Linked DNA regions of Rhodopseudomonas palustris. The protein of the gene in region 2 interacts with the protein of the main gene of each other region in a pairwise test. Links are inferred from orthologs where the notes say so. Each region holds a gene or a part of one and is shown on either strand. Other genes may lie near its edges.

The links.
Region 1: the proteins of hflC (region 2) and ftsH interact in binary tests that used the Escherichia coli proteins (3 or more experiments, as listed by UniProt). The link is inferred for Rhodopseudomonas palustris from one-to-one orthologs.

The regions. Positions count from the first base shown.
Region 1 is NZ_CP058907.1:1,214,984-1,221,095, reverse strand. Bases 1,629-4,613 are described here. They hold ftsH (ATP-dependent zinc metalloprotease FtsH), read right to left. Parts: upstream 4,087-4,613; coding sequence 2,170-4,086; downstream 1,629-2,169. Other genes in these bases: tilS (tRNA lysidine(34) synthetase TilS), read right to left, coding at 4,318-4,613; HZF03_RS05700 (AzlC family ABC transporter permease), read right to left, coding at 1,629-2,037. Outside these bases: HZF03_RS05710 (TetR/AcrR family transcriptional regulator), read right to left, coding at 113-787; HZF03_RS05705 (AzlD family protein), read right to left, coding at 974-1,291; more of HZF03_RS05700, read right to left, coding at 1,288-1,628; more of tilS, read right to left, coding at 4,614-5,358; tol-pal system protein YbgF, read right to left, coding at 5,413-6,112. UniProt on the Escherichia coli protein: Acts as a processive, ATP-dependent zinc metallopeptidase for both cytoplasmic and membrane proteins. Plays a role in the quality control of integral membrane proteins.
Region 2 is NZ_CP058907.1:3,846,917-3,852,172, forward strand. The notes cover bases 1,494-4,492. They hold hflC (protease modulator HflC), read right to left. Parts: upstream 3,457-4,492; coding sequence 2,530-3,456; downstream 1,494-2,529. Other genes in these bases: HZF03_RS17585 (Do family serine endopeptidase), read right to left, coding at 1,494-1,872; HZF03_RS17590 (DUF2065 domain-containing protein), read right to left, coding at 2,087-2,287; hflK (FtsH protease activity modulator HflK), read right to left, coding at 3,453-4,492. In the rest of the region: HZF03_RS17580 (class I SAM-dependent methyltransferase), read right to left, coding at 1-361; more of HZF03_RS17585, read right to left, coding at 367-1,493; more of hflK, read right to left, coding at 4,493-4,604; HZF03_RS17605 (dihydrofolate reductase), read right to left, coding at 4,749-5,256.

The DNA of each region.
Region 1 (6,112 bases), 2.6 Mb from region 2 along the record:
CTGCGCAGGCTGCTGTGCGCGAGGCGGTTGTCGCGCCGCGAGCGGAAACGGTCGGATCAGGATACGCTGATTGTCATAGCCAGCGCACTCGCGCAGAGCAAACTGGAACTGATCAGGCCCCGACCAGACTACGCGGCGGCACCACCGCCTGAACCACGAGGCCTCGGGCGCGGGCATCCATCACCCCGACCGCACGAAGCGCCAGCAGCGTGACGGTTTGCACCGCATCACGGAGTTTCGCCGGGTCGTCGAGATTGTCCGGCGCCAGGGGGCCCACCAGCGATTCGTGCACCGCGCCAAGCAGCGCGGTCGAAGCGAGCGCGGTGTCTTGCGCAGGCAGATGGCCGGCGCGCACCGCGGCAGTGATCCGCAGTTCGATCTCGCCGGCGATCTCACGGCGACTGGCGAGCCGTGAGGCGGACACATCGACATCGACGGGTTCCGCCAAGATGCCCCACGCCAGCTTGCGATGAGACAATACGTGCACCGCGACCGTGGTGACCGCCGCCGCCAGTGCTGAAGACGGCCCAGGCGCTGCGTCGGCTGCACGGCGGATCGCTGCGAGCTCGTCGCGCGAGACGTCGGCGATGAGTTCCGAAATCAGATCGGCTTTGGAGGGAAAGTAACGGTACACGGTGCCTGCGGCGACCTTGGCACGCGCTGCCACCGGCGCGATCTGCACCGCGGCCATTCCGCCTTCGGCGGCGGTCTCACGCGCTGCAGCGAGGATAGCGCTGCGGCGCGCTGCTAAGCGCTTAACCACCTGGTGGGTTCGCCGGTAAACCATGGCGTGTTCGTCCTGGAACGAGCGCGGCCGCAGTGTGCGACAAAATCGACCGGCGCGCTCATCAAGTTGCTGGAGTAGCGAGGGAAACGGACGGAACACCCTCACCAAATCAGTGAAAAAAGTGAACACTTATTCAGAAGCGAAGGCAAGCCCTTACGGTAATGAAATGAATAGCATTCCTGCAAACTAGCCCGGCAGCCCCAGAGCTCGGGCCGCCGCCGCTACTAACATACCGGTTATGACTGCCAGAAAGTCATTGCGACGCAGCACACTCACCGCGATCGCGGCCGCCAGCGCGAGCATGACGATCGGCCCGCCATTGACCGCCACCGGCAGCGCCGCCGCGACGATAATCGAGCCGGGCAGCGCATCGAGCATCCGCCTCACCCGCGGCGTGACCTCGACATAGCGCATCATGAAGTAGCCGCCGAGCCGGGACGCGACGGTGACGGCAGTCATGATGGCGAAGGCAATCATCACGTCGCTGCGGAGCATATCGGTCATGACGAATGCCCCGCGTGGGACGTCGCCACTGGCGGTTCATCCATCAGTCCGGCGGTGATCGCACCTGACAGCGCGCCGGCAATGATGAACCAATAGCCCGGGATCAGCCAATGCACCGTCAGGGCGACGATCCCCGACACGAGCCAAGTAATCGCCCGGCGCGGCCCCTTCCAGGCTGGTACCAAGAGCGCCGCGAAGAACGCCGGCATCGCGATGTCGACGCCGAACTTCTTCGGATCAGCGAGCTGTTCGGCGAGCAGAAAGCCCGGAATCGCCGAGACCAGCCACACCAGATACAGAACCAACGCGCCGCCGAGGTAGAACCAGGCATTGGCGCCGCCATGCTCACGATAGCGCATCGCTGCGAGCCAGCCGCCATCGGTAACCAGCAGCAGCGGGGGATAAGCCTGCCACGCCGGCAACGTGCCGAACCACGGCCGCATCGACGCCGTCATCAGGAAGAAGCGGATGTTGACGGTGGTGGTGAGCAGCGCCAGCGCCGCGATCGTCGACGGCGTCAGCCGATCTGGCCAAGCCTGGACCGCGACGAACTGCGACAGCCCTCCATAGACGGTGGCCATCATCACTTCGACCTCGGCCAGCGTGAAGTTCTTCTGCGCACACAGTGCGCCGAACGCCATGCCGAACGCCAGCGTGCCGGGCAGCATCGGGCCGATCGCGACGATGCCGGGCCAGATCGCGTCGCGCGACCAGTACGCCGGCGCTTTGGTGATGTGAGTGGTCATTGCAGGATCCGTGACGACGCCTTCTGCCTGGGGTCTTCGCGCGATCAGGTCAAGCGCGGCGGCAGCGGGCGACACGCAACAAAAAACGCGGCGTTGCCGCCGCGTTTTTCGAAGTCAGCTTGGCCGGTCGGCTTACGCCTGGGGCTGCGGCTCCAGGCCCGGATCGGGCCGCGGCCGCGGCTTGCCGGCCGGCGGCACCGCCGAGGTGCGGGGGCCCGACGGCTCCAGCACCGATTCGCGGTTCGGCTTCTTGCCGTTGATCAGGTCTGTGATCTCGTCACCGGTCAGGGTCTCGTATTCGAGCAGGCCCTTGGCGAGTGCCTCGAGGTCGGCGCGACGCTCGGTGAGGATGCGCTTGGCCTCGTTGTAGCCCTCTTCGACCAGCCGCTTGATCTCGGCGTCGATCTTCTGGATCGTCGCCTCGGACGCGTTCTGGGTGCGCGACACCGACATGCCGAGGAACACTTCGTCCTGGTTCTCACCGTAAGCGACGGTGCCGAGCTCTTCCGACAGGCCCCAGCGGGTCACCATCATCCGCGCCAGCTTGGTCGCCTGTTCGATGTCCGATGCGGCACCTGAAGTCACCTTCTCGCGGCCGAACACCATCTCTTCGGCGACGCGGCCGCCCATCATGATGGCGAGACGCGAGGTCATCTGCTCGAGCGACATCGACAGCTTGTCGCGCTCGGGGAGCTGCATCACCATGCCGAGCGCACGACCGCGCGGAATGATGGTCGCCTTGTGGATCGGGTCGGTGGCCGGGACGTTGAGGCCGACGATGGCGTGGCCGCCTTCGTGATACGCGGTGAGGAGCTTCTCCTCTTCCGTCATCACCAGCGACTTGCGCTCGGCGCCCATCATCACCTTGTCCTTGGCGTCTTCGAACTCGGACTGAGTGACCATGCGCTTGTTGCGCCGGGCCGCCATCAGCGCCGCTTCGTTGACGAGGTTCATCAGGTCGGCGCCCGAGAAGCCCGGAGTGCCGCGCGCGATGTTCTTCAGGTTGATATCGGGCGCCAGCGGCACCTTGCGAACGTGCACCTTGAGGATCTGCTCGCGGCCGACGACGTCCGGATTCGGCACCACGACCTGACGGTCGAAGCGGCCGGGACGCAGCAGCGCGGGATCGAGCACGTCGGGCCGGTTGGTGGCCGCGATCAGGATCACGCCCTCATTGGCCTCGAAGCCGTCCATCTCGACCAGCAACTGGTTGAGGGTCTGCTCGCGTTCGTCATTGCCGCCGCCGAGACCGGCGCCGCGATGACGACCGACCGCATCGATTTCGTCGATGAAGATGATGCACGGCGCGTTCTTCTTGGCCTGCTCGAACATGTCGCGGACGCGGCTGGCGCCGACGCCGACGAACATTTCGACGAAGTCCGAACCCGAGATGGTGAAGAACGGCACGTTGGCTTCGCCCGCGACCGCGCGCGCGATCAGGGTCTTACCGGTGCCGGGAGGGCCGACCAGCAGCACGCCGCGCGGAATGCGGCCGCCGAGACGCTGGAATTTGCCCGGGTCGCGCAGAAATTCGACGATCTCCTGCAGGTCCTGCTTGGCTTCGTCGACGCCGGCGACGTCTTCAAACGTCACGCGGCCGTGCGCTTCGGTCAGCATCTTGGCGCGCGACTTGCCGAAGCCCATCGCCTTGCCGGCGCCACCCTGCATCTGCCGCGACAGGAAGATCCACACGCCGATCAGCGCGATGAACGGCAGCCACGACACGAGCAGCGACACGAACCACGGCACGTTGTCGCCCGGCGGCTTGGCGGTGATCGACACCTTGCCGTTGTACAGGCGGGTCACGAGCGACGGATCGTTCGGCGCGTAGGTCTGGAAGGTCGAGCCGTTGGTGAAGGTGCCGCGGATTTCCTGGCCCTGGATCACCACGTCCCGAACATGGTTCTGGTCGATCTCGCTGAGGAGCTGCGAGAACGGAATTTCCTGCGACGCGGTGCGCTGGCCCGGATTCTGGAAGAGCGTGAACAGCGCCAACAGCAGCAGCACGATGATGACCCAGAGGGCGAAATTGCGCAGATTGGCGTTCATCGGTCTTCCTTATGGGTCGCGCGGATCGCGACCAGGTGGGCCCTGCGGCGCCGAAACGAATGGCACTGCGGGAGCTTCCCGAGAGCCGGTTCGCCTAATCTAGGTGTGAGCCGAGCCCCTGCCAAGAGAAGCACACAGGACTATTTGGCGCATTCTAACCGGTTTCTCGCTCAAATCGTGGCGATCAAAGGCCCTCTCCAGGGAGGTGGTTAAACGTACGTGGAGAGACCATCAGCGGACCCGACCACGCCGCGGCGGGGCTGGGGCAATCACCAGGCGGTCACCGGTGAGAGAAATCACGGCACCCGCCAGGGTCTGCTTGAGGCGAATCTTCGCTGCCGCTTGCGGGCTCCTCGCCGCCGCCTGGCTTAGCGCTTCCGCGAGCGCTTCGACCTTGCCGAGTTCCGGCGGCCCTTCGTGGCCGTGACGGGACAGGGTTCGCAGCAACAAACGAATCTGAATTTCTGCAGCCAGCCCTAGGAACGCGCGTGCATCGACGCCCGGGCGCTCCGAGCCGGCATCGAGCGAGGCCAAGAACTGCTCAGCGCCGTCGGTCATCAGTTCCAGCGCTGCATCGGCACGTGCCGCACGGACCGCCAACCGAACCAGCGAACGGGCATCGCAGCCTTCGGCCGCAAGCTGCGGCATCAGCTCGCGCAGCCGTGGGCGGGTGAAGCGCGGATCGGCGTTGCTCGGGTCGGTCGCGAAATCGATTCGAGCTTTGGCCAGCGTGGCGATCAGCCGGGCCTTGGGAACATCGAGCAGCGGCCGTGCCAGCACCACCCCGTCCCGCTCAATTTCCCGCGCCATCGCGGCAAGGCCGGCGATTCCACTGCCACGCGACAGGCGCATCAGGACGGTCTCCGCCTGATCGTCGCGGGTGTGCGCGGTCATCACATGCGAGGCACCGAGCGTTTTGGCGGCCTTCGCCAGCAACCGATAACGTGCCCCGCGAGCCGCCGCCTGGATCCCCGTGCTGGGCTTGTCGCCACTCCAGCGCAGCGTCCGATGCGGAAGGTCGAGCGAGGCCGCCAATCGCTTCACCGCGCGCGCCTCGGCGGCTGCCTCAGGACGGAGGCCGTGATCGACGGTGACGACCGCCAACGCCGGGCCTCGCTTCAACGACCTCCACCAGCGGGCGGCGAGCCACATCAGCGCCAGCGAGTCGGGCCCGCCGGAGACCGCCAGCACGATCGCCGGCGCCGCCTTCCAGTCGGCGAACAGCCGCCGCGCCTCGGTTGCAGATACTGCCTCGTGATCGGTTCCGGACATCGGCCGTCTGCCTGCCGGTTGTCAGGCCCCGCTATCCGCCGAGGCCTGCTGGGTTCAGCACTTGAGTTTCTTCTGCTCGCGGTCGACCGCCTTCTTCACGCTCGACGACGCCTGCGGATATTTGCGGCCGATCTCGCCGAGCGCGGCGCACGCCGCTTCCTTTTCCTTCAGTGCCGACAGCGACTGGCCGAGCCGCAGCAGCGCATCCGGCGCCTTGCCGGACTTCTCATGCTTGCTGGTCACAGCCAGAAATGCCTCGGCGGCGTCGCGATACATTTGGCGCTGGAAAAAGCTCTCGCCGAGCCAATACTGCGCATCCGCAGTCAGCGGATTGTCGGGGTACTTCTGCGCGAAGTTGCGCATGGTTTCTTCGGCCAGTGCGTAGTCGCGGCGCTGCATGTAGCCAATGCCGAGATCGAATTCGTCACGCGGCGTCTGCGACGGCGGCTGCGTCGTCAAGGCGCCACCGGCTGCGGCGGCGGGCGGTTGCTTAGCGGCGGACGGAGCGCCGCCTTGCGGATAGCCGCCCTGGACGTAACCGCCATTGCCGTTCGACAGATCCATCGGAGCGCCGGCGGCGCGGCCGGCCGGCATGCCACCGCTCTGCTCCATCGGCAGCTGGCCGCCGCCAAGCGCGCGCGGCACACCGGGCGCGTTGGGATCGCGCGACGGATCGAACGCGTCGCCACGGCGGCCGCCGCCCTGCGGCACGGCCGGTTGCGGCTGAACCATCGGGGCCTGCGGCTGACCGTAA
Region 2 (5,256 bases):
TGATGACGTCGGCCTGCAGCGTCGGCAGCAGCACACGGGCATCGCCGTGCAGCAGCGTCATCCGGCCGATGATCGCTGCGAGCTCGTCACTCTCGGCGCGAGCAGCTTCGAGCGCGTCGGCAAGCAGTGCGTGCACCTCCGGCACCCGCTCGATCAGCGTCACCGTCGCGCCCATCGACGCGAGCAGGAAGGCATCGCGGCCGAGACCGGCGGTGGCGTCGATGACATGCAGGGAGCGCGTCGGCGACAGGCCGGTGGCCTTGAGCAGCGCGTGGCTACGTCCGGCCTGGGTGCGGAAGCGATAGCCGACCGCGCCGCCGACGAAATCGACGGCAGGCGCGGTCCGGGCCGTTTCGGCCATTGTGCCTATTGTAGGCTGAGCGCGACGAAGCGCAGCTCGCCGGAAGCGTTGGCGACCAGCAGCAGCACAGACTTCTTGCCGTCCTTCTTGAGCTGATCGACACGCTTCTTGATGTCGGCGGCGCTGCCGACCGACTCCTGCGCCACCTCGACGATGACGTCGCCGGCCGACAGCCGCTTCTCGGCCGCGTCGGAGCCGTCGTCGACACCGGTCACCAGCACGCCCTTGACGCTGTCCTTGATCTTGTAGCGGCCGCGCAAATCCTTCGACAGCGCGGCGAGATCGAGACCGAGCACCTTCTGGGTCACCGGCTTATCCGCCTCGGGCTGCGACTTCGCCGAAGCCGGTTGCGGCTTGGCATCGTCGTCGAGCCGGCCGAGCGTGACCTGCTTGGTTTCTTCCTTGCCCTTGCGGATCACCACGACATCGACGGTCTTGCCGACCGCGGTGTCGGCGACGATGCGCGACAGGTCCTTCGGCTCCTTGATGTCCTTGCCGTCGAACTTCACCACCACGTCGCCGGGCTCGATGCCGGCCGGCTTGGCCGGGCCCTTGTCGTCGACGCCGGCGACCAGTGCGCCGCGCGCCGGCTTGATGCTCAGGCTCTCGGCGATCTCGTCGGTGACCTGCTGGATGCGGACGCCGAGCCAGCCGCGGCGCAGTTCGCCGAACTGCCGGAGCTGATCGACCACCGGCACCACAGTCTTGGACGGCACCGCGAAGCCGATGCCGATCGAGCCGCCCGACGGCGAGATAATCAGCGTGTTCACGCCGATCACTTCACCGGCGAGGTTGAACAGCGGACCGCCGGAGTTGCCGCGATTGATCGCGGCGTCGGTCTGGATGTAGCTGTCATAGGGGCCGGAGTTGATGTCGCGGTTGCGCGCCGAGACGATGCCGGCGGTCACGGTGCCGCCGAGCGAGAACGGATTGCCGATCGCGATCACCCATTCGCCCAGCCGCAGCTTGTCGCTGTCGCCGAACTTCACCGCGGTCAGCGTCTTGCCCGCCGGCGGCTTGAACTTCAGCACCGCAAGATCGGTCTTCTTGTCGACGCCGACCAGCTCCGCCTTGATCTTGGTGCCGTCGTTGAGGATCACGTTGATCTCGTCGGAATCGGCGATGACGTGATTGTTGGTCACGACCACGCCGGCCGGATCAATGATGAAGCCGGAGCCGAGCGAATTGGTCTTCCGCGGACCGCCGCCCTTTTCGCCGCGGCGGTTCTTGAAGAAGTCCTCGAAGAACTCCTCGAACGGCGAGCCCGGCGGCAGTTGCGGCGCGGCGCCGCCCTTGCTCTCGCCCGAGCCCTTGGCGTCGACCGTCTGGGTGGTGGAGATGTTGACCACCGCATCGATCACCTTCTCGGCGACGTCGGCGATCCCTTCGGGGCCGCGGGCGGAGGCCGGCGCCGGGCCGGCGATCACAGCCGCGCCGAGGCACAGCGCGGCGAGCAGCGGCCTGATCCGCAAGGGCCTGATCCGGGAACTAAAGGCGATCGCAGCGGGCATGGTCGAATCATCTCCTGGCGTGCGCGAAAGAAAGCGCAGTCGCGTGAACACTGCGCCCGATCCTGGGACCGGCGCAAGCATCGGTGGTGAACGAAGCTACCCTATCCGCCGTACTGATTGCGGCGAAAACCAGCGTCAAACCCGATGTCGTGGTTGAAAACGTCGTGACAGCATTCCGACACCGTCGGGGGCCGCGGTGATGCGCGGCGCCGGGCTAGTGCCGCACCACCCAGATCAGGATCAGGCCGGCGACTGCGGAGCCGATACCGACCGCGCGCAGCACGTTGTCGGGGGTTTCGAGCGCACTCTTCATCGCCCGCCGCATCCAGTTCGGGCTGGCCGCGAAGATCAACCCTTCCAGAACGAACAGCAATCCCACGCCGATGAGGAGGTCGGCGAACGCGAAAGACCTCATGCGACAGCATCCTCCCGGCCGGCGCGCGGCCCTTGTTGTCTCAGCGCAGCTCCGCGCGCGCCGCTGTTGATCGGCATGTTCTAGAGCAATTCCGCTTCCGATTGAAATCCATCTGCAGTGCTACAGGGTTGTTTTGTCGTGCCTTCTTGCCGGAGCCTTAACCGGCCACTGCGCGCCAGAAGAAAGGCCGAAAGCAAAACGGGCCGCTTGTGAGCGGCCCGTTGCAGTGTCGTGATTCCGCCTCAGCGCGGTGCGGCTGGGGCCGCCGGAGCCGCCGCCGCGGCAGCGCCTGCCGGGGCCCGCCCTTCGGCACTGCCGAAGAACCGGAAGAAGTCCGAATCCGGCCGCAGCAGGAACCGGGTGTCATTGCTCTTCAGCGACTGCTCATAGGCGGTCATCGACCGATAGAACGCGAAGAACTCCGGGTCCTTCGAATAGGCGGTCGCGAACAGCCGGTTGCGCTCGGCGTCGCCCGAACCGCGGATCTGCTCGGCCTCGGAATTGGCCTCGGCGATGATCACGGTGGCTTCGCGGTCGGCCTTGGAGCGGATCTCCTGCGCCTTCTGGCCGCCCTGCGCGCGGAACTCGGCAGCCTCACGCTGACGCTCGGTCTGCATCCGCTGATACACCGCCTGGCTGTTCTGCTCAGGCAGATCGGCGCGGCGGATACGGACGTCGACCACCGAGATGCCGTAGCCTTCGGCTTCCTTGTCGAGCTGGGTGCGGATTCGCGCCATCAAGCCTTCGCGCTCGTCGCGCACCACCTGGATGAACGTGACCTCGCCGAGCACACGGCGCAGCGACGCGTTGAGCAGCGTGGTGAGCTGGACGTTGGCGGCCGGGATCGAGCCGACGCTCTGATAGAAGCGCAGCGCGTTCTTGATCCGGTAACGCGCGAACGCGTCGACCACCAGCCGCTTCTGGTCGGCGGCGATGACTTCCTGGGACGGGTTCTCAAGGTCGAGAATCCGCTTGTCGATGCTGATCACCGTATCGATGAACGGGGCCTTGAAGTGCAGACCCGGCTCGGTGACGACCCGCACCGGCTCACCGAGGCGGACCAGCAGAACCTGCTCGGTCTGGCTCACGGTGAACAGCGACGACCAGCCGACGATGATCGCGACCAACGCAACGATCAGCGCGACGGCTCCTGCTACTCCGGCCTTCATCGGTTGCCTCCGCCCACTGACTGGTTCTGCTGCACGGTTGCGGGGGGCGACGAGCGCCGGGTCAGTTCGTTCAGCGGCAAATACGGCACGATGCCTTGCCCGTTACCTGCGCCCGGGTCGTAAACCAGCTTGTCGGCGGAGCCGAGCACGCGTTCCATGGTTTCGAGATAGATGCGTTCGCGGGTCACCGCCGGCGCCTTCTTGTATTCCTCGAAGACGTCGAGGAAGCGCGCGCTCTGGCCCTTGGCCTCGGCGATCGCCTGCCCCTTGTAGCCTTCGGCGTTCTGGATGATCTGCGAGGCGCGGCCCTTGGCGTCGGGGATCACCCGGTTGGCGTAGGTCTGCGCTTCGTTCTGCAGCCGCTCGAGGTCGGCGCGTGCGGCCTGGACGTCGCGGAACGCGTCGATGACCTGCTGCGGCGGGTCGACCTTCTGCATCTGCACCTGCTGAATCAAGACACCCGCGCCGTAGCTGTCGAGCGTCTTCTGCATCAGTTCCTGCACGGCGTTCTCGATGGTGGTGCGGGCGCCGGTGAGGATCGGCTGGATGTCGGAGCGACCGATCACTTCGCGCATCGCACTCTCGGCCACCGCCTTCACGGTGCCCTGCGGGCTCTGGATGTTGAACAGGTAGTTGCCGACGCCGTCGGGCTTGATCCGCCACAGCACGGTGAAGTCGACGTCGACGATGTTTTCGTCGCCGGTCAGCATCAGGCTCTCTTCCGGCACGTCGTGCATGGTCGCGCCGCGGCGGGCCGGATCGTTGATCAGCGTCATGCCGATGCTGATCGTGTTGACGCGCAGCGCCTTCGGCAGCAGCACGGTCTCGATCGGATACGGCAGGTGATAGTTCAGACCCGGCTGCACGGTGCGGACGTGCTTGCCGAAGCGGAGCACCACGCCGAGTTCTTCCGACTGGACGCGGAAGAAGCCCGACAGGCCCCAGATCGCGAGCGCGCCGAGCAGCACGATGGCGATACCGAGCCCGCTGAAATGGCCGCCGGGAAGGATCTGCTGCAGCCGGTCCTGACCACGACGGAGCAGGTCTTCGAGATCAGGCGGCCGCGGTCCCGATGATTGTGGCCCCGAGCCCCACGGACCCTTGGGGCCCGAACCCCACGGGCCTCCGCCTTGATTCTTCCACGGCATTCAAACATCTCCTTCGCAGCCGAACGGCCGCAGTCTGCCCGGCTTTATAGGGGACCGTCCCCCTGGGCACAACGCGCGTCATTCCGCGTTGCGAGCTAAGCCTTGACGAAGGTTTGTCAATTGCAAACGGTGCCGCGCCCCCGCTCAGCAAGCCGCGTCGCGTCGATAGGTCACATAGGAGAAATCAGCGCTGTCATGCGGCCCGGCCGTGTGACGCTCACGTGCGACCTCCCGCCATAGTTCCGGATCGATCGGCGGAAACGAGGTATCACCGGCAGGCTGTGCGTGGACTTCGGTGAGTTCGATCCTGGCGGCGAGCGGCAGCCACTGCGCGTAGATCTCGGCCCCGCCGATCACCGCGATCTCGGTGGCAAATCGCCGCAGCGCATCGCCGCGCGCGACCTGTTCGGCCGCAGCGAACGACGGCGCCACCACCACGCCCGGCGCCGTGAACGCGGCATCGCGCGTGATCACGATATTGGTACGTCCGGGCAACGGCCGGCCGATCGACTGATAGGTCTTGCGGCCCATGATCACCGGCTTGTTCAGCGTGAGCTGTTTGAACCGCTGCAGATCCGACTTCAGCCGCCACGGGATGGCATTGCCCTGCCCAATCACACCATTGTCGGCCACGGCGACGACCAGGACGATC